Regions from separate parts of the Paenibacillus sp. GYB003 genome, predicted to be linked through region 2. Evidence: a T-box and tRNA genes for the amino acid it is inferred to sense, from the RefSeq annotation. Region 2 holds a T-box; the other holds one or more tRNA genes.

Region 1 (11,622 bases), on a different contig from region 2:
ACTTTGTTAACCTTTTGGAAACGCCTAGTGCGGACCCGCATGCTAGGTGTTGTGAGAGGACGGGGGTTAGCCGCCCCCTCCTACTCGATTATAGGGATGAGACTCGATCGGAGGGGCAGCGGCTAACCGCGTAATGAACCTAAGTACAGTAATAGTAAACTTGAGTGCGCTAATTTGCGGCCTTCCGCCCGTTTGTCTAAAATAATGACCTTGATTTTATAAATAAGGGGTCGAGGTTCACTAATAGTAAAAACGTTTTTCTTATTTGTTCATTTCGGCTACTTTGGATCGAATTAACGAAACGACGTTCGTTATTAGTGAGTTCCAGTTCGCTATGCTTACGTTGGCCTTTGAAGTTGTATTGTTCCCCAATAGTCGGATCAAAACAATACGATTTTTACCAGCAGGTAAAACCTGGTCCTTGTTCCTTCCTCATGCAATGACGGTTGGATTGCTAATAAAGGATGCAGCTGGAACCTTTTCCGGGAGAAGAGGGTGTCGGAGCAGCGCATCAAGTCAATTCGATAGTACCGCTTGGGCCGCTTTATCACGGAGCGATCGTCAAAAACACATAAGCCAACAGCAGCAGCCCAACGATAACGGGCGTGACGGCGAGTCCGACGGCAAAGCCGCCGAGCCAAAGCTTGTTCGGCCCCCGCCTCACGGCGACAGCGATACCGATTCCGACGCAGACGATCGCGGCGGCGGCCATGCGCGTCACAAACTGGATATGGCCTTCGGCGTTGTGGATGGAATACGACCAGCGAACGGGATCTACTCGAATAATCGGCAGCAGCACATACAGGATAACGATGCATGCGGCTGACGTTAATGCCCCTCTGACGAACATTGGACTTCCTCCTTTCTTTCCCCGAATTGGTAAAGCCGTTTTTTCTCGCCAATTGCTTCGCATTCTCCGCATATTCGTCCACGCAGCGGTCCAAAATAGGAAAAAGCATTCAAGCCGGCCGATTCATCTGTCCGTCATTTGCCCGAACACGACGGATAGCCGGTAAGAATAAGGAATATCGTCCTTTTATCGTAATGACGTAATTTTTCATGATGACGGTGGGAACGGCAGCTTTCAAGTTCGGGCTAGCGCATAAACGGCGGGAAAAAGCGGTCCTTTCCGGTCGGAGCCTGGGCCGCCGATTCATGTTCAACAAGGCTTCGACAAGCGGCGGTTGGCACTGAAGCAGGTTCGGCAATACATGCCGAAGCATCCGGTTTCGGCGCAAGCATCCGGATCCATACAATCTCGTCTTCGTCCGGCAGGCGCGTATCCGCTCCGAACGCCTCCCATATGGAAAAGCATACCATACCGGGCGATCGATTTTAAAACGAAAAAACGGCAAAAAGGGCTTGTCAACGTCCCGGATATCGGCTATAATAACACTTGTCGCTTCGAAGGGCGGCATTTACAAGTCAAATGGCCCGTTGGTCAAGGGGTTAAGACACCTCCCTTTCACGGAGGTAACAGGGGTTCGAATCCCCTACGGGTCATTACCTTTATAACGTCGGTCGGGATGAGAACATGTCGAATCTCGGCTTTTTTTGAGCCATTAGCTCAGTTGGTAGAGCACCTGACTTTTAATCAGGGTGTCGTAGGTTCGAGTCCTACATGGCTCATACCGGAGCTGCTCGGCAGTTCCCGGCCTGCGGTCGTGGTGGAATGGCAGACACGCTATCTTGAGGGGGTAGTGGGCGTACGCCCGTGAGAGTTCGAGTCTCTCCGACCGCATCTTATCGGAAAGAGTCCTTGACGCGTTCAAGGGCTCTTTTGTTTTTGCCCGGAGCCGCTTTCCTTCCCCCGGCGAAAAGTGTACAGTAAAAGAAACGAAAACAGAGACAACCATCGTCAAGGAGGAACGGAAACGTGAACCAAAGCAACGGGACTATGCTCGTATTTATCGGATCTTATGCCGAGGCGAAAGATAACGGTGTTTACGTATACCGGATGGATACGGAAACCGGGGCGCTGACGCCGCTGGACCAAGTGGCGGGGCTGCAAAATCCGACTTTCTTAAGTCTCGACGCCGGAAAAAAACGGCTGTACGCGATCGCGGAGCGGCTCGTGGACGGGCAGCGCCAAGGCGCGGCGGTGACGTTCGAAATCGATCCGGCCTCGGGCAAGCTTACGGAAATCGGACGGGTCGGCACCGTCGATACGACGACATGCCATATTCAGCGCGATGCGACCAATCGTTTTTTTGCCGTGGCCAGCTACTCCGGCGGGAAGGTCGGCTTGTCGGCGGCGGGAGAAAACGACACGGTCGGCGAGTTGCTCGACGTTCGCCAGCACGAAGGCGGCAGCGTCCACCCCGAGCGGCAGGACCGGCCGCACCCGCACTCGGTGTTTTTCAGCCCGGACAACCGGTTCGCGTTCGTGCCGGATTTGGGCATGGACCGCATTCGCGGCTACCGTCTCGATCCGGTTGCCGGAAAGCTCGCCTTCCACGGCGATACGGCCGTACAGCCTGGCGCCGGTCCCCGTCACTTGGCGTTCCATCCGAACGGGGCCTATGCGTATGTCATTAACGAGCTCGATTCGACGGTAACGGGCTTTCGTTACGACGCGGACAGCGGGGCCATGCGCACGATTCAGGTCGTATCGACGCTGCCGGAAGGCTTCGCGGGGGAAAACGCCTGCGCGGAAGTGCAAATTTCGCCGGACGGCGGCTTTTTGTACGGCTCGAACCGCGGTCACGATTCGATCGTCGTCTATGCGATCGATCGGGAAACGGGGGCGTTGTCGGTCGTGGAGCACGTGTCCACACGAGGCGGACATCCGCGGCACTTTTCGTTGTCGCCGGAAGGCGACTATTTGCTGGCGGCCAATCGGGATTCGGACAATATCGTCGTATTCCGCGTCGACAGACGTTCCGGCAAGCTGGAATATACCGGTCATACGGTACAGGCGTCCAAGCCGGTGTGCGTAAAAATGGCCCGCTTTCCCGCAAGGTGAGGGTGCGGAAGCATAGCGAGCGGCCTTTCCCGTACGGGAAAAGGCCGTTTGCCGATTCGGACCGTTACGAGGGGCCGAGCGTCGCTCGGTCGTTCGTTCGTATACGCGCCCTTTCCGCCTTACGAATCTTTGGAACCGGTAATGCTTGTCAATGCAGGATGACGCTTGAATCGCGCCGGTGCGCAGGGTATGATTTGGCTATAACTATCGGCCCGTCGGCAACGCTATGGGAAGTTGACCCGCCTGGCGGCATCTTGCCGCGGCGAGCGAAGCAGGATGGCGCTGCGGGACGGCTGCGAGACGGGACCGAAAACGTACGTGCAGGGTGATGACAAGATGCTCGTCTATTTCGCGGCGCTGCTGGCGGCCGCCGTCGTGCTGTATCGGCTGCACCCGGAGCGCGAGGCGAACCGGTGGGCCGCTTTTTTTCTAGTGGCCGCCAGCATCGGCGGTCTTGCCGGTTTTATTCGCGAGGACGCGCTGCCGGCTTTGGAAGCCCGGGGGAACGCGGCGTTTTGGATCGAGCCGCTGCTTCGGATGGCGGCAAGCGTGTTCGAGGTAGCCAACCATACGCTGACGCCGTACGGGGTGCTTCTGTTTTGCATCGCGTATGCCCGGCGCTCGTCGCGGCCTGTCGGGCTGGCCACGAAGCTGCTGCCGCTCGTTCCGGCGGCGGCGACGATCGTTTGGTATGCGGCCGTTCCCGGGCGCGCAAGCTTTTTCCTGCTATTGCTCCTTTGGGCGGCGCCATACTATGCCGCTTCCTGCTGGCTGCTCGTCGCCTCCTATATCCGGGAGCGCAACCCGTGGCGAAAGCGGGAGCGTTTGGCGGTCGCCGTGCTGATCGTCCCGACCTTGATCGCGATAACGGCGTTCATCAACGTGGCCAGCGTATGGGAGCCGGGGTTCCGCTTTTTCGATTACGTCGCGTTTTTCATCGCGTATTCGCTTATTGCCGGGGTGGCGTTCGCGTTCGCTTCCGGCGTGCTCGGGGTGAAGGTGCGGCTCGAGCGGGATCCGCTGGAGAGCGCGGTATCGGCGGTGAGCTCGGGGACGGCGATGCTGAACCATACGATCAAAAACGAAATCGCCAAAATTTCGATGTGCGCGGAAAACGTCAAAAGCTCGCTTCGCCCGCAAGACGCGGAAGCGGCCGAGCAGCTCGAGCTGATCGTCAAGTCGGCCGACCATATGCGGCGGATGGTGTCGCGCATTCACGGCCAAACGCAGCAAATCGTGCTGCGGGAAGAGCCGCACCGCTTGACGGACATTGTCCGGGAAAGCTTGCGCAAGCTGTCGCCGCTGCTTATGCAAGGCGGTATCGCCGTGCATGCCGACTTCGAATGCGATCCGATCGTCCTGTGCGACCGCGTCCATATCGGCGAGGTTGCAGCCAACATTGTCGCCAACGCGGCGGAAGCAATGAGCGGCGGGGGCGAGCTGCTCGTGCGCATCGAATCGACGAAGCGCGGCATTATGCTGACGATTCGCGATAACGGGCCGGGGATGCCGAAAGAACGGCTGGCGCGCGTTTTGGAGCCCTTCTATACGACAAAGGCGGGGCGAAACGGCGGCAATTTCGGTCTCGGGCTCACGTATTGCTATCAGGTGATGCGCCAAAGCGGAGGCTCGATCGAGGTGCTCAGCGAGGAAGGGAAGGGGACGACGGTGAAGCTGCTGTTTGCGGCGAAAAAACGGATCGACTCCGGCGAAGTCCGCCCGCCCGAAGCGGCGGAACCGCGGCGGGAAGGAGGGACGGCGCAATGAATCCGATCAAGCTGTTTCTTGTCGAGGACGACCCGGACTGGGTCAAGGCGATGACCGCTTTTTTGAACAAAGAACCGGACATGCTCGTCGTCGGGGCGGCCGCGAGCCGCGAGGAAGCCGTTCGGATGGCCGGCACGCTCGAATTCGACGTCGCTTTGCTCGACATTTGCCTTACGCCCGGGAAGCTGGACGGCATTTACGCGGCCGCGGAGCTGCTCGACGTGCGCGAGGCGAAGGTGATCATGCTGACGTCGCTCGACGAGGAAACGGTCGTGACGCAAGCTTTTACGGCCGGGGCGGTGCAGTATGTGGCGAAATCCGATTACCGCCTTCTCCCGCAGACGATCCGCGGCGCATTGCGCAAGACGAACCCGATGGAAGCGCTGCTCAAGGAGTTTGCGAGGCTGAAGCGGGAAGAACAACTGAAGGAGCTGACCGGAGCGGAGCGCGAGCTGTTCGAGTTGCTCGAACAAGGGTATACGGGAGCGCAAATCGGCCGGAAGCTGTTCAAGGCGGAAAGCACGCTGAAAAACCAGGTCAACCGGATGCTCAAAAAGCTGCGCGTCAAGAGCAGCAAGGAAGCGGTCGAAAAGGTGCGGCGGAGAGGAATTGTGCCGGAGCCGCCGGACGGCGGCGCCGAAAGCGGAGAGCGTCGGGACGGAGATAAGCGGTAGGCGAGGCGGGTAAGCGGAACCGGATCCGGATCCGCCGGGCGCCGATGCAAGGCGGCGAAGGAGAGGCGAGCATGCCGGTCGGCAGCGGCTCATCGAACGCGTCGGCGTTGGGGGACGTAAGACGCGCCGGCTGCGCCTTCGAAAATGAAATAGGGACGAGTGCGGGGTACTACGGATCATAGTACCCTTTTTGCTTATCGCTCCAAGAAAGTTGGAACTGTAGAAGCGGGGCCGTCCGTCGTACAATGAACGTACGGAGCGGCCGGAAAGGCGGAAGCGGGCATGACCGGACATACAAAGCCACAACCGGAGTACGACATCATTTTGTTCGACGGAAATTGCATGCTGTGCAGCCGGATCGTCCGGTTCGTCATCCATTTCGACCCGAAGAAGCGGTTTCGGTTTGCCGCTCTCGCGTCGGAGGCGGGGCACGACGTATTGGAACGGGCGCTCGCGGGCGGGGGCTCGACGCAGCTGCATGCGCAGCCCGGGCGAAGCCGCTCGAACGGCGATGTCACCGGGGCCGTCGTCCCCGGCACAGAGAGAGATCGTACGGGGGCGGCGCGCCCGGATACGTTCATGCTCGTGCGCGGCAGTCGCATCTACGTCAAATCGCGTGCGGGGCTGGAGGTCGTCCGGCGGCTGCGGGCTCCATGGCCGCTGCTGTACGCGTTGATCGTCATCCCTCGGCCGCTTCGGGACCGGGTATACGATTATATCGCGCGCAACCGGTATCGTTGGTTCGGGCAATACGACTCCTGCATGCTGCCAACCCCGGACAACAAGGAGCGATTCATCGAATAGCGACGGAGGGAACGATATGGGCGTTGGAAAGGCGAAGCCCGTTTATGTGGAGCTTGACATTCGCGCGGATATCGAAGCGCTGTGGGAACGTACGCAGACGCCCGAGCTGCATGAGCGGTGGGATTTGCGCTTTAGCGAAATCCGCTATTTGCCGAGAGAGGCGGGCGGTCCGCAGCGTTTTTTGTACGCTACGCGAATCGGCTTCGGCCTCCGTATCGCCGGAACGGGCGAAACGACGGAAACGGCGAACGGCGCGGAGGGAGTACGCACGTCGGCGCTTCGCTTCGGCTCGGACAGCCGGTTGTCGCTCATTCGCGAGGGCGGGGGATTTTGGCGGTACGTGCCGCATGGGGGAACGGTTACGTTTTTGACCCGCTACGATTACAAAACGCGGTTCGGGCCGTTAGGACGGGCGTTCGACCGGGTCATATTCCGCCCCCTGATCGGGTGGGCGACGGCGTGGAGCTTCGACCGGCTGCGGCTGTGGCTGGAATGCGGCATCCCGCCCGCCGTTTCGTTCGGCCGCTGGTTGTCCCACAAAGGAGGCGCGGTTCTGCTCGCCCTGCTGTGGCTGTACCAGGCCGTCGTGCCGAAGCTGATCGCCCCTTGGGCGGGCGAGCTGGAGCTGATGCGGGCGGCGGGCGCGTTCCCCGGGCGGGAGCGGGAGGCGCTGATCGCGCTCGGGCTGCTCGAAGCGGCGATGGGGCTGCTCGTTGCGTTTCGCGCCGCGGACAAAAAGGTGCATGCGCTGGCATGCGCGGCGCTCGCCGCACTTGCCGTTCCGGCTCTGATCGCGGATCCGAGCCTATGGGCGGCGCCCGTGAGCCCGATTGCGCTTAATGCGGCGATGATCGGACTCCATGGCGCCGTTGCGGCGACGTCGGCCGATCTGCCTTCGGCCCGCAACTGCCGAAGAAAGCCGGCGACGCCGGAACGATAGAGGAGGAGAACGATCATGCCGGCCAAATCCATTTACGAGCGGGCGCTCGGCGCGAGCTTCGCCAAGCTGCATCCGCGAATCCGCGAGCGGTTCGGATTGACGAGCGAAGGCGGAATCGCTTCGATCGGCCGGGGGACGATGGATCGCATCTGGTATGCGAAATGGGCGGCCGTCCCTTTGTATATCGGCACGAAACGGCACATTATGTTTCCGGACGCCGGCAGCCGCGTTCCGTTCACGATCGAAAATTACGCTTATATCGATTCGTTCGGCCGCGAGACGGTAACGTGGGTTCGCAAATTTCGATTTCCCGGCAAAATCCGCAGGTTCGACGCCACGATGATTTACAGCCGATCGCGCGGTACGATCGTCGATTATTTGGGAGACCGCCAGCATTTGGCCGTCGACCTGAACATCGCCCCGGCTCCGAACGGCGGGATACGCATTCGTTCGGGCGAGCAGCGCTTTTACGAAGGCCCGCTGCAATTTCGCTTTCCGCGTCCGCTGACGGGAGTCGCCGACGTCTGCGAATGGTACGACGATGAAGCGCGGGCGTACAAAATCGAGGTGAACGTGACGAACCCGATGTTCGGGCCCGTGTTCGGATACAGCGGGACGTTTCAGGCGGAGTTGATCGATTCGCGCGGGGCGATTCCGGACGACGTGAAGCCGCTGCGGGAAGAGGCGCGCGAGTAAGCGCCGCGGCGCCCGGCGGTGAAAGCGCCGCGATGGCGGCCGGTATTGTAAACGGCCGAAACCATTAACGGCGTTAACGAGCCGGACCGCCGAAACGGCCTATACGGCAAGAAACGCATCCAGCCGCTCTTTTTGCAGCAGATGGTGGCGGTAATGCATCCCGACGAGCAAAAACCATTCCTTGGCGTTCAGCCCGCCGAAGCGGGGGTGCGAAACCGTGTTGGACGGCGGGATTTCATCCAGAACCGGCTCGACCTGGCGCATGCGCAAGACGACTTCCCGCAGCCCTTCCGCGAGCCGCTCCTTGCTCTCCGGCTGGCGCGGCGTATAGGCGTCGGAAGGCGGCACGTGAAGACGTACGGGCGGAAAGCTCCCTGTGGCGAAAATCGTTTCCCCGATTTCGGTTTTGCCGCCCGATCCGGGTTGGCCGCCGTCCCGGCACATCGCGAACCGTCGTCCGTTCCGATTTACGCAAGCTTAACGCCGCTTTCATACCGCGCAAATAAAGAGGGGGCATAATGATAGAGGTTCCAAGCCGGAGGAAAGCAAGCAAGGAGTGATTCTGCTATGGAAACGGTATATGAAAGCCCGGCGTTTGCCCGTTCGAATTGCGTTCGGCCGGGAGGCGGAGCAAGGCAAGGCGCGCAGGGAAGGTTGTGAAGGCTTGTCGTCCGAGAGGCGGCGGGCCGTTTTTGTGTTTTGGCCGATTGTCCGGTATGACGGATTTGGCATTGCGGAAAAACGGTCCCGCCATTCGCGGAAAATGGGCTGCCGCTTGGCGGCAGCGCCGGTTGCTCCGGCGGATAGCCGCGGCTTGCGGGCGCAACGCAAAACGGAAGAGCCGCTACACCCGGTGCCTCTTCCGGTACTCCGAAGGAGCGGCGCCGATGCGGGCGGCGAACAGCCGGCTCAAGTAGTAGCCGGTCGCATAGCCGCAGGCGGAGGCGACCTGCTCCACGGTCATCCGCGTCTCCCGCAGCAGCCGGCACGCCTTCTCCAGCCGCAGGCCGGTCAAATAATCGCCGGGCGTCACGCCGTACGCGGCGCGGAACCGCCGGATCAGCTGCACCGGGCTGAGGCCCAGCTCGCCGGCCAGCTCCTTGACGCCGTACGGCTCGGAGAACCGCTCTTCGAGCCGTCTGGCGGCCCGGTTCATCAGCCGGTCGGAGGAACGGGCGGGGTCCGCCGAATCGCCGCCGCCCGCATGCTCGAGACACCAGGTTTTCCAAATATCGTTCCAATAATGGGCGAACAGCGAAAGCTGTTTATAACCGGTCAAAGCGCCGATCGTCTTCCATTTGTCGTACGTATCGAACAGCCGCAGCCGGTCGCCGGGCGTGAAGCAGACGGGGAACGCGTCTTCGTCTCCGGCTTCGGGCGCATAGGCCGGATACGGTTCGTTCCGGCGGAGCAGGACGAAATGAAACGTCAGCGAGGCGGAGACGATGCGGCGCCGAAACGGAACGCCGGGCGGACACAGCACGAGCGAGCCGCCGCCGGCAACCCCTCGGTTATCGCCGATTTCGTAGGCGAAGGAGCCGTTCTCCACGGCGAACAGGCACCAGGCCGGGTACGTGTCCGACTGGAGCGTAAATTCCCGCTTGTTGTTCCAAAACGTGTACCCTTTCACCTCCCACTCCAGCTCGGCGAGCTGCAGCGTCGGCCGGCCGGCCGACGCATTCGCCGCTTTGCCGCTTCCCCCTCCGATGTCCGGCATGGCCGTACTCCTTCCCGCGAATGAAATAAAAGATACAAAAGATGATCGTATCGTGCATTTTATAGCGAAATGTTACTGGTATGATGAAATTATATATACGATTACTCTATAACTCAACCTAAGGTGGTTTTGCCATGCGCAATGAAACGATTCGTACGGATATAACGGTCGTAGGGGGCGGGCTTGCCGGTGTCTGCGCGGCGATTGCCGCGGCGCGCCTCGGCCGAACGGTGGCGCTCGTGCAAAACCGGCCGGTGCTCGGCGGCAATTCGAGCAGCGAAGTTCGCGTTTGGGTATGCGGCGCTACGGCGCACGGCACGCACCGCTACGCGCGTGAAACGGGCATTATGGGCGAGCTGTTCGTGGAAAATCAGTACCGCAACCCGGACGGCAATCCGTATATATGGGATTTGGTCGTATTGGAGGCGGTTAAGGCGGAGCCGAATATCCGTCTGTTTCTGAACACCGACGTGCACGAGGTGGAGGCATACGGCGACGAGCACGACCGGACGATCGCGTCCGTGACCGGCTGGATGATGGCTTCGGAGCGGCGCATCCGGTTCGAGAGCGACTTTTATCTCGATTGCACGGGAGACGGGCTCGTCGGCTTTTTGGCCGGGGCGAAATACCGGATCGGCCGGGAAGCCCGTCACGAGTACAACGAAGAATGGGCGCCCGATACGGCCGACGACATTACGCTCGGCAGCACCATATTATTTTATACGAAGGATGTCGGGCATCCGGTCAAATACGTGCCGCCGTCATTCGCCAAGGACATTACGCAAACGACGATTCCGATGAAGCGCGTCATCCGCAGCGGCGATTCCGGCTGTCACTATTGGTGGATCGAATGGGGCGGCGAGCTGGACACGGTGCACGATAACGAGAAAATACGCGACGAGCTGTGGTCGGTCATTTACGGCATCTGGGACTATATTAAAAACTCCGGCAAGTTTCAGGCGGACAACATGACGCTGGAATGGGTCGGGGCGCTTCCCGGCAAGCGGGAATACCGCCGGTTCATCGGCGATTACGTGCTGAACCAGAACGACATTCTCGCCCAGCGGCCGTTCGAGGACGGCGTGGCGATCGGCGGCTGGTCGATCGACCTGCATCCGCCGCAAGGGATGTACTCGACCGAGAGCGGCTCGAAGCATCTGCACGTGGACGGCGTCTACCACGTTCCGTTCCGCTCGCTCTACTCCGTCAACGTGCGCAACATGCTGATGGCCGGCCGCGACATCAGCGCCTCGCACGTCGCCTTCGGCACGACGCGCGTCATGGCGACGTGCGCCGTCATCGGCGAAGCGGCCGGCACGGGCGCCGCGCTGTGCGCCGCCAAAGGCGTCACGCCGCGCGAGCTGTACGCCGCGCACCGCGGCGAACTGCTGCAGACGCTGCTGCGTCAGGACGCGTCGATCGTCGGCCTCCGCAACGAGGACGGCCTCGATCTGGCGCGGCAGGCGCGCAGCAGCGCCTCCGGCGCGCTCGCCCGGCTCGCCGTGGAGCGGAGCGGGGAGGGGCGCTGGCAGCTGACGAGCGACGCCGCGCTGCTCTTCCCCGTCGATCCGCGGCTGGACGGCTTCGAGCTGCTGCTCGACGCCGGGGCGGCGGCGACGGTCGAAGTGGAGCTGTGGGATACCGGGCGCAAAGAAAACTACGTGCCGCATACGCTGCGAGCGAAAGCTTCGGCCGAAGTCGGACCGGGCGACGGCCAATGGGTCCGGTTCGACTTGACGTGGACGCCGGACGAGGCGCAAAACGCCTTCGTCATCGTCAAAGCGAACGAGGCCGTCAAGCTGCACCATGCGGACGAACCGCTGTCCGGCGTGCTCATTTTTTTCAACGGCGGGGCGCCTCACGTCTCGTCGAAGCTGGAGCAGCATAAGGCGACGCAGCCGATCGTCCAATGGGGGATGAGGCGCAAAGCCCGGAAGCCGTTCTGCTTCCGCGCGCTCGGCGAATCGGCGGCATACGGACCGGACAAGGCGACGAACGGATATCGCCGCCCTTACGGCGGCCCGCAGCAGTGGATGTCGCCGATGCGGGAAGGGCGGGA
Region 2 (11,622 bases):
TCCTCCCGTTAAGATGAAGTATGCCATGTTGTTGAATGTTTTGTCAACTAGGGAGTGCTGCATTTTTTTAGCCCGCGAACGCTTCAAGACGGCTTCGCACCCGATTCTCCCCCATGACCCGCATCATGTCGAACAGATCGGGCGTCTGCAGTCTGCCGGTAAGCGCGGCGCGGATGACGGCCGCCACGTCGCCCACGTGTCCGGCGTACGATTCCGGGTTTTTCTTGAACTGCTTCGTCTCTTTGGCGAAACCGTGCGCTTCGGCGACCCGTTTCACTTTATCGAACCAGACGTCCCGTTCGTCCGCGAATTCGTACGTGTCGAGAAACGAACGCACGAGCCGCTTGGCGGTTCCGATCGATACGGCGGAAGGGAGCGGAACGCCGTCCGCGGCCGGGTCGAACCAATCGTCGTTAAAGAAGGCGATCGTCTGTTTCACGTCGGACCATTTGGCGATATCTTTGCGCGGTTTGTCCGGCGTGCGGCCTATGGCGAAAATGTCGACCGCATAGCGTTCGTTGCCGCGCAGCCAGCGGAACAGCTCCGGATCGTACGCTTCCGCCCATTCCGTCGTTTGACGGTACACCTGCTCCGCGCCGAAACGCGCGACGACGTCCTTGCTCACGTCAATCAGCTTGTTCATGTCGAACAGCGCGCCGCTAACGTTCATTTTGTCCGGACGGATTCGAAACGCCGTTAACGGCTCGGTCGGATTTGCGAGACGCCATTCTTCGTAATCGGAATTGATCAGCGTCATGAAATATTCGCGGACGGCTTCGCTCGGATACCCTTCGCTCCGGTAATATTGCGCGGACGCGTCGCGGTCTTTGCGCTTGCTGAATTTGCGCTTGGATGCGCCGTCCATTTTCATGAGCGTGGCGAGATGTCCGTACTCCGGCCTGCGGAAGCCGAGCAGCTCGAACAGCTGCAAATGAATCGGCACCGATGACAGCCATTCGTCGCCGCGGAACACGTGCGTCGTTCCCATCAGATGGTCGTCGATCGCATGGGCGAAATGGTAAGTCGGAATGCCGTCCGCCTTCAGCAGCACGATATCTTGATCGTTTTCCGGCAGCTCGATATCGCCCTTGATCAAGTCGGTATAGCGAACGCGATTATCGCCGGAGCCGGGCGATTTGAGCCGGATGACGAACGGGCTTCCGTCGTTCAGCCGGTCGCGGACCTGCTCGACCGTCATGCCGCGATGGACGGCCCATTCGCCGTAGTAGCCGGTCGCTTGGCCCGCCGCCTGCTGCCGGTCCCGGATCGCCTGCAGATCGTCCTCGGTGCAGAAGCACGGATACGCCAAATCTTCGGCGATCAGACGCTTGATCCAAACCCGATACAGCTCCGCTCTGTCGCTTTGCCGGTAAGGTCCGTAGCTCCCGGCTTCCGTGCCCCCGGCTCCGACCGGACCTTCGTCGACGGCGATGCCGAACCGCTTCAGCGATTCGAGCAATTCGGCGGCGCTCCCTTCGACCTCGCGCTTTTTGTCCGTATCCTCGATTCTCACGTAAAAAACGCCGCCGCTCTGATGCGCCATCCGTTCGGAAATCATCGCCGCGTACAGTCCCCCGATCGTCATCAATCCGGTCGGACTCGGCGCGAATCTCGTTACGCAAGCCCCCGGCCCAAGCGCCCTCGGCGGGTATCGGGCCTCGATTTGCCCGGGGCTGACGTTCACCTCCGGGAATAGCAGGTCGGCGAGCTCGGTTCGGTTGGTCATGGTCGATTCTTCCTTTCGTTAGCGAATGTAAAAACGCAAAAAGCCTTTCATCCGACAAGGACGAAAGGCTCGGCTTCCGCGGTACCACCTGCATTGGTCGTTACGACCCGCTTGATCGCGACAAGAAAAACGACAAAGTCGAAGCGGGACGAAGCTGCGCGCACCCGCATCCCTTCGGGGCGAACGTTCGCCCTTGTTCCGATCGCGTCGTTCTGTAACGGGAACTCCCGCCGGACGTACTCCTTCTTTCGGTCCGGTGCTCGAAGGCTTCTTTCGTCAAGTCCGAATATCCGCGTTTCACCGGCCGCGGACTCTCTGCCAATCGGGGCGCTCGACTACTGTTCCTCTTCATCGCATGTCGTTCGGTAAATTAGTAATCAAGTTATCATAACCGGCGGCGGGAGTCAACTACGAGTTCATGTCGCGTTACTCCCGAGCGGCCACGGGTGCGGTACGGCTCGGCACGCAGGGCCAACGCAAAAACACCGTCCCGCCAAGGAAACGGGCGCGGCGAATCGGCTTCGCCGCCCTCCCCCGGAGGGACGATGTTTGTTTCGCGTTGAGGCGTTTAACGAACCGGTCCGGCGCCGCGATGACGCACGTGATCGCTTAGCTGATCGCGCACTTGCGCGCATAGCGTCTCGTCGTCGATCAAGTGCGACCAGTACGTTTTCAGCAGTCCCCACAGCTTGCCGAGTCCTTCGCTCGTCAAGTTCAGGTCGCGATGAAACCGCATCGTCGGCCATATGTCGCGGAACAGGTCGTAGCGCGACGGCCGGTTCAGCCCTTCGCCGACTTCCGCCTCGGCGGCCGGCTTGATCGCCGGAATGCCGATCGTTTGCCGCCGGATGAGCATTTGTCCTTCGACGGAGCTCAAATAGTCGACGAGCAGCTTCGCCGCCCGCTTGTCGGCCGATCCTTTGCGGATGCAGGCCGCCATCGCGACCGTCAGCGTCCGGGGCTCGCGCCCGTAGGGCAGCGTCGAAATGTCGTAGCGGATATCGGAATGCTTCAATTCGTTCAAGCTCATATAGCTCGTCAGCATCATCGACACTTTGCCCGTTTCGAACAGCCGGCCGATATCGTCGTTGCTCTCCGACAGCACGCTCGGAAACATGTCCCGGTCGTGAATGATCGCGTCGCACAACCGGATGCCGTCGAGCAGCCCCGTTCCGGCGATGTCGCAGCCCCCGTCCGGCCCCCGGGCGAAAGCTTCCCCGCTTTGCAGCAAAAAAGCAGGCCAACGGTTGTCCGACATCACGTAAAATACGAAGCCGTACCGCTCCCGCCGCCTCGTCAGCCTGCGCGCCGTCCCGATGCAATCGTTCCACGTCCAGCTGCTGTCCGGCTCGGGCAGTCCCGCCTCCAGAAAATGATCCTTGTTATAGCAAAGCACGAGCGGCGAAAACAGCAGCGGCTGCCCGTACAGAACCCCGTCCGCGGTAAACCCTCCCTCGAGAACGCGGTACGTGCCTTCCGCCGGAGTCAGCGGCTCGAGCGTGGAAAGGAGCCCGCTTTCCTCCATGCTTTGAAAATATTGATGGTTGATAATGAAAGCGTCCAATAACGGCGACTCCGCGTATTCCTTGACGAATTGGCGCGAATTGCCCGGGATCGTGATCGTCCGGACGCGGACCGACGGATATTTGCGCGAAAACGAAGCGAGCAGCTCGGACATCGCCATGTCGCGTTCCAGACTGCTGTTGATGCCGAGCGTTACCGTCGCCTGAAGCTCCTTCGCCGTTTCCGTCACCTGATTGCCGACGCGGGGAATTTTGCGGATCAGCCCTTCGCCGACCAATACGTCGAGACCTTGGCGCACCGATTTGTTGCTGATGCCGTACTGCTCCGCCAGCGCCGATTCGGAAGGCAAAAAGTCGCCGGGCGCCAGCGCGCCGCTCATCATGTCGTTTTTCAACTGCTCGGTCATACGCTCCAGCCTGGCGCGAAACAACCGTTGACTCGTTTTTCCGCTCACTCTCGAACATCCTCTAACGTTCAGAATGAACTAAGTATACATGACATGTCGCGGACAAAACAACAGCGGCGCGAGTTTCCGATCGCATGCCGGACTTTAGAGGAGTCGGCCGGCGGCAGCGTTCCCGCCGATCCGCTCGATCAGGCGCTCCTCGTCGATCAGGTCGGCCGCGTACCGCTTCAGCAGCTCGCGAAAGCGGTAAAACGATTCGGGCGCCAGCCCCATGTCGCGATGACGGCGATAGCCGGGCACGATATTGCGGTATAAATGAAACCGCGACGGCCGGCGCGGCAGCGCGTCGTTTTCGACCGGGGCGTCCGCGACCCGTTTCATCGCCGGAATGCTTAGCGTCCGCTCGCGAATGAGCCGCTGGGCGATTTCCGACGACATAAAATCGACCAGCCTCATGGCGGCGGCCTTCTTATTCGAATACCGGTTGACGGCGATGCCGATCGTCGTCAGCAGCGTACGCGGCTCCCCGCGGTACGGAACGGCGGAAATGTCGAAGTCCGGACCTACCGAGGCAAAATCGTTGAGCGACATGTACGTGCTCAAGATCATCGACGCCCGGCCGTCCCGAAACAGCTTGGCGAAATCCCGGCTCGACTCGGCCATATAGTCGGGAAAAACGTCCCGGTTGCGGACGATCGATTTGTAGAGCCGAAAGCTGTCCAGCAGCTTTCGGGCCGCCGGCCCCCCGCCCTCGCCCGAATCGGCCTCGAGCCTCACGCCGCTTTGCAGCGGAAACACCGGCCAGCGGTTGTCGGACAGCGGATAAAAGCACAAGCCGTACCGTTCCCCGGGTACGGACAGCTTGGACGCTTGCGCGATCGCGTCGTCCCACGTCCAGCTCCCGTCCGGCTCCGGAACGCCCGCCTCGCGGAAATGGTCTTTATTGTAGGCGAGCACGACGGGCGAAAAAAGGATCGGGCGCGCAAACTGCGTCCCCCCGCTTGCGAATGAATCCCGCAAAAACGAATACGCGTCGTCCGAATCCGGCATCGGCTCGAGATGCGGCTCGCCCAAGGCGCCTTCGATTTCCCAAAACAGCTGGTCGTTGATCATCAGCGCGTCGACGAGCCCGGCGCGCAAATACGTATCGACCGCTCCCGCGTAGTCGTCGGACGAGAAAAGGACGACCTCGACCCGGATGTCGGGATGCAGCTGCCCGAACCGTTCCAGCAGCAGCGACATCTTCATATCCCTTTCGAGCGAATGCATCGATCCGAGCAGCAGCCTCGTCGCCGGCCGCTTCGCGGTTTTGGACACGATGCTGCCGACCCGCGGTATTTTTTCGATCAGCCCTTCCTCCGTAAGCGTCTGCAGCCCTTTGCGGACCGTTTTATTGCTCATGCCGAACCGCTTCACGAGCGCGAGCTCCGACGGAAGAAACTCCCCCGGGGCGTACAGGCCGCGTATCGTGATGTCGTCCCGCAGGATGTCGACCATCTCGTTCAGCCGGTACGGCTTCTTTTTCGTCCGATTCGATGTCATGCAGCATCCAGCCTCTGTTTTTATTGATTATTTCCGTGCTATTCCGATGATAGCGAATTCCCTTGTAAAAGTACAGTAGATTGCTGTACTTTCGAAATGAAAATAGAGTATTGACAGAACAAACGGGAGATTTTATGCTTTTTACATCTGTTGTAAATCAGATCACGGCACAATGAACGCTTTTCGTCGGCATGACGTTTGGCGCCAGCCCGTTCGAACATTCCGCTCTCCTACATCAGCATACAGCAGACAAACCGTACGGAAGAAAGAGGTCGAGACCGATGTCATTGAAAATCGCCGTTTTACCGCCGGCCGGGGGCAGGCAGCGGATATTTACGGAGAAGCATTTGGAGCACATGAGCCGTTTCGGCCAAGTCGTCTGCAACGAAGCGGGCACGAACGATCCGGATGCGATTCGAAGCGTGATCGAAGGCGCCCATATCGCCGTTTCGTCCTGGGGCACGCCGAGCTTAAACGACTCCATCCTGCAGGCCGCGCCGCAATTGAAGGCGGTCATCCATGCGGCCGGAACGGTCAAGCCGATCGTGACGCCGGAGCTGTGGAGCCGCGGCATTCGCGTATCGAGCGCCAACGGTCCGCTCGGCCAAGGCGTCGCCGAGACGGCACTCGGGCTGACCATCGCCAGCCTGAAAAATATGTGGAACATTTCCCGCGAGACGGAGCGGGGCGGCTGGAGCGAGGAGAAGAAGCGGGTCCGAGAGCTGTACGACGTTACGATCGGCGTCATCGGCGGCGGCAAAGCCGGCAAGCATTTCATCAAGCTGCTGCAAAATTTCGACGTGACCGTGCTGCTGGCCGACCCGTTCGTATCGGCCGATCAAGCCGCCGCCATCGGGGCGACCAAAGCGGAGCTCGAGGAGCTGCTCGTTCGCTCCGACGTCGTGTCCATTCACGCTCCATCGCTTCCGTCCACGTACAAAATGATCAACCGCGATCGGCTCGCCTTGATGAAGGACGACGCGATTTTGATCAATACGGCGCGCGGCTCGATTATCGACGAGGATGCGCTTGTCGCCGAGCTGAAAACCGGCAGGCTGTTCGCCTGCATCGACGTGACCGATCCCGAGCCTCCGGCGCCGGATCATCCGTTCCGGACGCTGAGCAACTGCATTTTGACGTCTCATATCGCCGGCTCCGTGACGAACGGCTTGTATCGGATCGGCAAATTCGCGGTAAACGAAATCGAGCGGCTTCAGGAAGGTAAACGGATGGAAGGCGAAGTCGAGGAGAAGGATATGGCCTTTTTGGCGTGAACGGGGCCCGGTCGAGCAGGGCCAGGCCGGGCCGGGTGCGGAATAAGGTGCAAAAGAACCTTATTCCGCCTGATGCGGATTCTTGCGGGGGCGTATAGTGTTCCTTTGCACACTATGCGCCCTTCTGCCGCGCCGCCAGCCCGGGCCGGGTACGGAATAAGGTGCAGAGGAACCTTATTCCGCTGATACGGCTTCTTGCGGGGGGCGTATAGTGTTCCTTTGAACACTATACGCCCTTCTGACGCGCCGCCAGCCCGCGCCGGGTGCGGAATAAGGTGCAAAGGAACCTTATTCCGCCTGCCCCGGCTTCTTGCAGGGGCGTATAGTGTTCTTTCGAGCACTATACGCCCCTCAGGCTGGCCGCGGCGGTACTTTTGAGTCGCTGAGGGCTCTTATGCCTCGTCGACTCCTTCCAGTTCGGGCAGCCCCGCCTTGCGCCGTTGTTCGATGATATATGCGACATACCACTCCGCGTTCTCGTTGTTTCGCCGAATCGAACGGATCGTGGCTAGCCAGTCCTCGTTCCAACTCATGCCGTTCGATATTTGGTGACCCCGTTTCTCCATTTCGATGGTCTGGTCGTAGGCGAGGACGGCGAATTCCCGCATTCTCGGCGTATCAAGCAAGATGACGTTTCCTTGCGCATCCCGCTTGCTGTCCACGTCCTTGCCGGCCTTGAGCATCGCATAAGCTCCCACCGCAAAACGAACAAAATCGCCACGATCACGACCGCCGCGACCGCAGCCGTAATCCACTGCCCAACGTGCATACTCCCACCTCCCGAAATGACAGAAATTCCGGCTTCCGGAAGCCAGGCCTCGCCGCCCCCCTTGAGCTTGGCGTGTACCGCAGAAATTCAGCATCCCGCCGTACTTGCAGGCTGCCTTCGTCAACCGAGATGAACCGGTACAAGCCGCCCCGTTCGCGAATTCCGAGCCGGAATTCCTGTCCCTGTCCTACATTGCCGTTGCATGCCTCGCCTGAATGCCGGTTGCTCGGGATTCCAATATTCGCCAGAGACGGACTAATCCCTCGGAAGCCGGGTATGTTCCATTCAAGAGCCGCTGCCCCGCACCGCCGCTGCATCAATCGCGTTCTTTCAACAATTCGGCGGCTAAACGTTCGAGCTCCAGCCCTCTCGATCCTTTCACCAGCACCGCGTCGCCCGGACCGAGCTTGGCGCGTATTTCGCGCAGCGCCTCGGCCTGGTCGCGAAAATGCTTCACCCGGCCCGCCGGGTACCGCGACGCCGCTTCCAGGGCGATCCGTTCGGCAAGCTCCCCGATCGTGAACACGTACGGGATCGCATCCGGGTTCAAAGCGCGGCCGACATCCGCATGGTAGCGCAGCTCCTCCGGACCGAGCTCGCGCATGTCGCCGAGCACCGCAATTTTGCGATCGTACCCCGCAAGCTCGCCGAACGTGTCGAGAGCGGCCAGGACGGAAACGGGCGACGCGTTCCAAGCATCGTTGATGACCGCATATCCGTCCGCCGACCGCAACAGCTCCATCCGCATGCCGGTAACGTTCGCCCGTTCCAGCCCTTCCTTGACGCGCTCAAGGGCGATACCGGCAACTTCCGCGGCGGCGATGGCGGCAAGCGCGTTCGTCACGTTATGTTTGCCGAGCAGCGGAATGCGGTAGGTCGTGCCGCTTAGCCGGAACGAAACGCCCGATGCGTCGGTCCGGACCGCCTCCGCCCGATAATCCGCGCCGTCCGAAAAGCCGAAGGTTACGGACCTCGCCGGCTCGCCGCATAAGCGGATTTCGCGTTCCAGCAAAGGCTCGTCGCCGTTGTAAACGAGCGTTCCGCCCGGCTCCAGACCGCGCACGATTTCCATTTTGGCGGCGGCAATCGCTTCGCGCGACCCGAGCGTGGACAAATGGGAGACGCCGATCATCGTAATGACGGCAATATCCGGCCGAACCATTCGCGAAAGCCGTTCGATCTGCCCGGGCTCGCTCATCCCCATTTCGACGACCGCATATTCGGTGTCCGGCGCGATGTCCAGCAGCGTAAGCGGCGTGCCGATTTGGCTGTTCCAATTCCCTTGCGTCTTGTGCACCTTGTACGTCGTTCCGAAAATCGAGTCGATCATGTCCTTCGTCGTCGTTTTGCCGTTGCTGCCCGTAACGCCGACCGCTTTGACCGGCAGCCCGTTTCTGTAGTCGGCGGCCAGCCGCTGCAGCGCCTCCAGGCAATCGCCGACCCGGATGACCGGAACGTTCGCCGGCGGATCGGGACGATCGGCTTGCCACAAAACGGCGGCCGCCCCGCCGGCGACCGCTTCCCCGACAAAGTCGTGGCCGTCCTTCACCCGGACGAGCGGCACGAACAGATTGCCTTCGCGAATCGTCCGCGAATCGATCGAAACGCCGCGAACGGCCGTTTCGACGAAACGATCCGCTGCGGCTTTTCCGCCCACGATCGCTTCCACTTGTCTGATCGTTCGGCTTAACGTATGGACCCGCCCCTTTCCGATCTATTCCTCATACATATTCGCCAAAAACGAAGAAGACACCACCCGAAACGGGCGGCGCTAAGTTATGTTTGCAGCAATGCGATCATTTCCTTTTCTTCCCGCCGTATCGCGATATCCAGCGGGGTCAACCCTTCCCGGTCCTTCGCCTCGCGGTCCGCGCCGCGCGCGAGCAGCAGCTTGACGATATCCGCCCGCTCCTCGCCGTCGGCGACCTGCGTGTGCAACGGCGTGCTCCCGTCGTCCGACGCGCTGTCGATCGCCGCGCCGCAATCCAGCAAGCATGCCGCCACTTCCGGGTACAAGGCGATATGCAGCGGCGTTATCCCTTCGTCGTTGCGGGCGTTCACGTCGGCGCCGCGCTCGATCAAAAATCGAACGAGCCCGACGTTGTCGGTCATGACGGCGCCGTGCAGCACGGAAAATCGATACTCGTCCGTTTCCGCGAGCAAGCCCGGATCGGCTTCCACGATTCGTTTCGCCTTTTGAAAATCGCCCTCTTCCGCAGCTTCGAATAAATCGGCGAATGCGTAAGTCATCGGCTCATGCTCCTTTGCGCGGTTCTATACGCTCCGTTTACGGGAAATCGACCGTATCGTCGATAATCGTGAACATTTCCGCCATTCGGCCCGGATAGCGCCTCTCCAGTTCGGCCCATCGTTCGCCCCGCAGCACTAAAAAATCGTGGGTATCGGACATGTAGGAGCCTTGAAACAGACGAATTTCGTATGTCGGCTTGATGATTTCGTTGAACGCCCGGATCGTTATATAACGGTCACCGCCGGAAAAGCTCAACCGGATCGGATGCGATCGACCGTTGTAAGTTACGAGCAGCCCTTCGTCCGTTTGCTCTACATCGACCGTTTCGTCCGGAAGACGCGCGCCGAACAAGCGGACAATCTCGTCGTCATATTCCCGCCAGTCGATCGTTACCCCGAACACGAACGAAAAAACGATCGGGATCAGCTCCTCGGTCGCATACTCCTCCGCCATTTCCTCGACATCATCCATCCATTGTCCTTCTTCGAACAGCGGCTTATGCTTCTCGATAAAAAGGTCCGCTTGTCGCCGATCGCCCTCAAATAAGAAGGTCAAATCGTTCTCGTCAGGCAGCAGCATAGTTTCGTCTCACTCCTCGCTCTATCGTTCGGACTTCCAGTTTCTCCCGTATATACTGTACAATCCATCGCTCGGACGCCGCATCCGCCTTTCGCCCTAATCGCGTACCTGTTTCCGGACACGGAACGACAAGATGGTAAAAAAAACGAGCGAATGCGACCGTTCCGGAAACAAGGCCGGCTCGGTCCGCCTTCGCTCGATCGGGCGAAACGTTCGGTTAAAACGGGTAACGAATAATAATTTGCAGCCATACGGTCGAATCCGAATTGTTGACGTACAGATGGCCCTGGTCCGCGTAGAAGCGGATCGCGTCGCCCTGCTCCGCCACATACACGTCGTCGCCGATGTGGAGCTCCAGGCAGCCTTGCGTGACGATGACGAATTCCTCGACGCCCTCCTGGTGCGGCTCCGATTCGTGGCTGGCTCCCGGTTCCACCTTGACCGTGTATACCTCGAAATGCGTTCTCGAGTCGAACGGAAAAAGCGGGAACGCCTGGTACCCTCCTTCGTTTTCCGTAATCGGCTCCATGTCGGCGAAGCGGACGATCGTCACCTCCGGCTCCTCCTCGGCGATGAGCGCCGTGACGGAAATGCGCAGGCCGTTGGCGATTTTCCACAGCAGCGAGATCGTCGGATTCGAGTCGCCCCGCTCCACCTGGGCCAGCATCGCCTTGCTCACCCCGGTCAGCTCCGACAGCTTGTCGAGGCTCAGATCTCTCGATTTGCGTATCGTTCGTAAATTTTTGCCTACCTTGATCGGAATATGGTCCATGGCGAAAATGTTCTCCTTACCTCGTCGATTCGTTCACTATATTGTATAAAATTAATACTATATTGAAAAGCCCATTGACATGCATCCGTTTTCATGTATGATATAACATATATTAGTACGTTATATTGTACATATAGCCGAGGTGAAAACGACCGTGCCATAAACGGTCATTCACCCGAGCTATTCCGGGGAGGTGCGGGAATGGGCGCAACGATGATGGCATTGGTCAAAGAAAACCGCGCTTCGGGGCTATCCTTGAAGCAAGTGCCGATCCCGTCCGCGGGACCGAACGACGTACTGATCAAGGTGCGGTCCAGTTCGATTTGCGGCACGGATATGCATATTTATAAATGGGACGCCTGGGCGGAGCATACGGTCGTGACGCCGAACGTCGTCGGTCACGAATTCGCCGGCGTCGTGGAAGCGGTCGGCTCCGCGGTGACGAACGTGAAGCCCGGCGATTACGTCTCCGCGGAAGGACACGTCGTGTGCGGCGTCTGCCGCGCTTGCCGGAGCGGCAACGCGCACGTTTGTCCGCATACGCGCAGCTTCGGCATTACGATACCCGGCTGCTTCGCGGAGTATGCCGTCGTACCGGCGTCGAACGTCGTCCATAACGACCCTCGCCTTCCGTTCGAGCTCGCCTGCTTGCAGGATCCGCTCGGCAATGCGGTCCAGTCGGTCATGGCCGGAGACATTGCGGGCAAAAGCGTGGCCGTCGTCGGCGCCGGTCCGATCGGCCTGATGGCCGCGGCGGTCGCCAAAGCGTGCGGGGCGTC

Evidence for each region. A T-box is a leader RNA that pairs with one kind of tRNA and senses whether it is charged. The one in region 2 lies ahead of PV407_RS21810 (glutamate--tRNA ligase), so its partner is inferred to be a tRNA-Glu.
Region 1: it encodes a tRNA-Glu, which carries the amino acid that the T-box ahead of PV407_RS21810 (glutamate--tRNA ligase) is inferred to sense. The anticodon was not compared.

The regions. Positions count from the first base shown of each region.
Region 1 is NZ_JARBDC010000011.1:107,804-119,425, reverse strand. It holds gene PV407_RS07020 (hypothetical protein) at 548-850, opposite strand; tRNA gene PV407_RS07015 (tRNA-Glu) at 1,432-1,503, shown strand; tRNA gene PV407_RS07010 (tRNA-Lys) at 1,557-1,629, shown strand; tRNA gene PV407_RS07005 (tRNA-Leu) at 1,659-1,741, shown strand; gene PV407_RS07000 (lactonase family protein) at 1,898-2,965, shown strand; gene PV407_RS06995 (sensor histidine kinase) at 3,242-4,732, shown strand; gene PV407_RS06990 (response regulator transcription factor) at 4,729-5,406, shown strand; gene PV407_RS06985 (thiol-disulfide oxidoreductase DCC family protein) at 5,689-6,210, shown strand; gene PV407_RS06980 (DoxX-like family protein) at 6,227-7,150, shown strand; gene PV407_RS06975 (DUF4166 domain-containing protein) at 7,166-7,846, shown strand; gene PV407_RS06970 (hypothetical protein) at 7,946-8,290, opposite strand; gene PV407_RS06965 (AraC family transcriptional regulator) at 8,691-9,563, opposite strand; gene PV407_RS06960 (FAD-dependent oxidoreductase) at 9,698-11,622, shown strand, end outside.
Region 2 is NZ_JARBDC010000069.1:19,739-31,360, forward strand. It holds gene PV407_RS21810 (glutamate--tRNA ligase) at 68-1,726, opposite strand; T-box leader at 1,780-2,087, opposite strand; gene PV407_RS21815 (extracellular solute-binding protein) at 2,295-3,704, opposite strand; gene PV407_RS21820 (extracellular solute-binding protein) at 3,801-5,198, opposite strand; gene PV407_RS21825 (hydroxyacid dehydrogenase) at 5,480-6,472, shown strand; gene PV407_RS21830 (hypothetical protein) at 6,865-7,227, opposite strand; gene PV407_RS21835 (UDP-N-acetylmuramoyl-tripeptide--D-alanyl-D-alanine ligase) at 7,558-8,910, opposite strand; gene PV407_RS21840 (ankyrin repeat domain-containing protein) at 9,018-9,491, opposite strand; gene PV407_RS21845 (hypothetical protein) at 9,529-10,071, opposite strand; gene PV407_RS21850 (helix-turn-helix domain-containing protein) at 10,289-10,843, opposite strand; gene tdh (L-threonine 3-dehydrogenase) at 11,045-11,622, shown strand, end outside.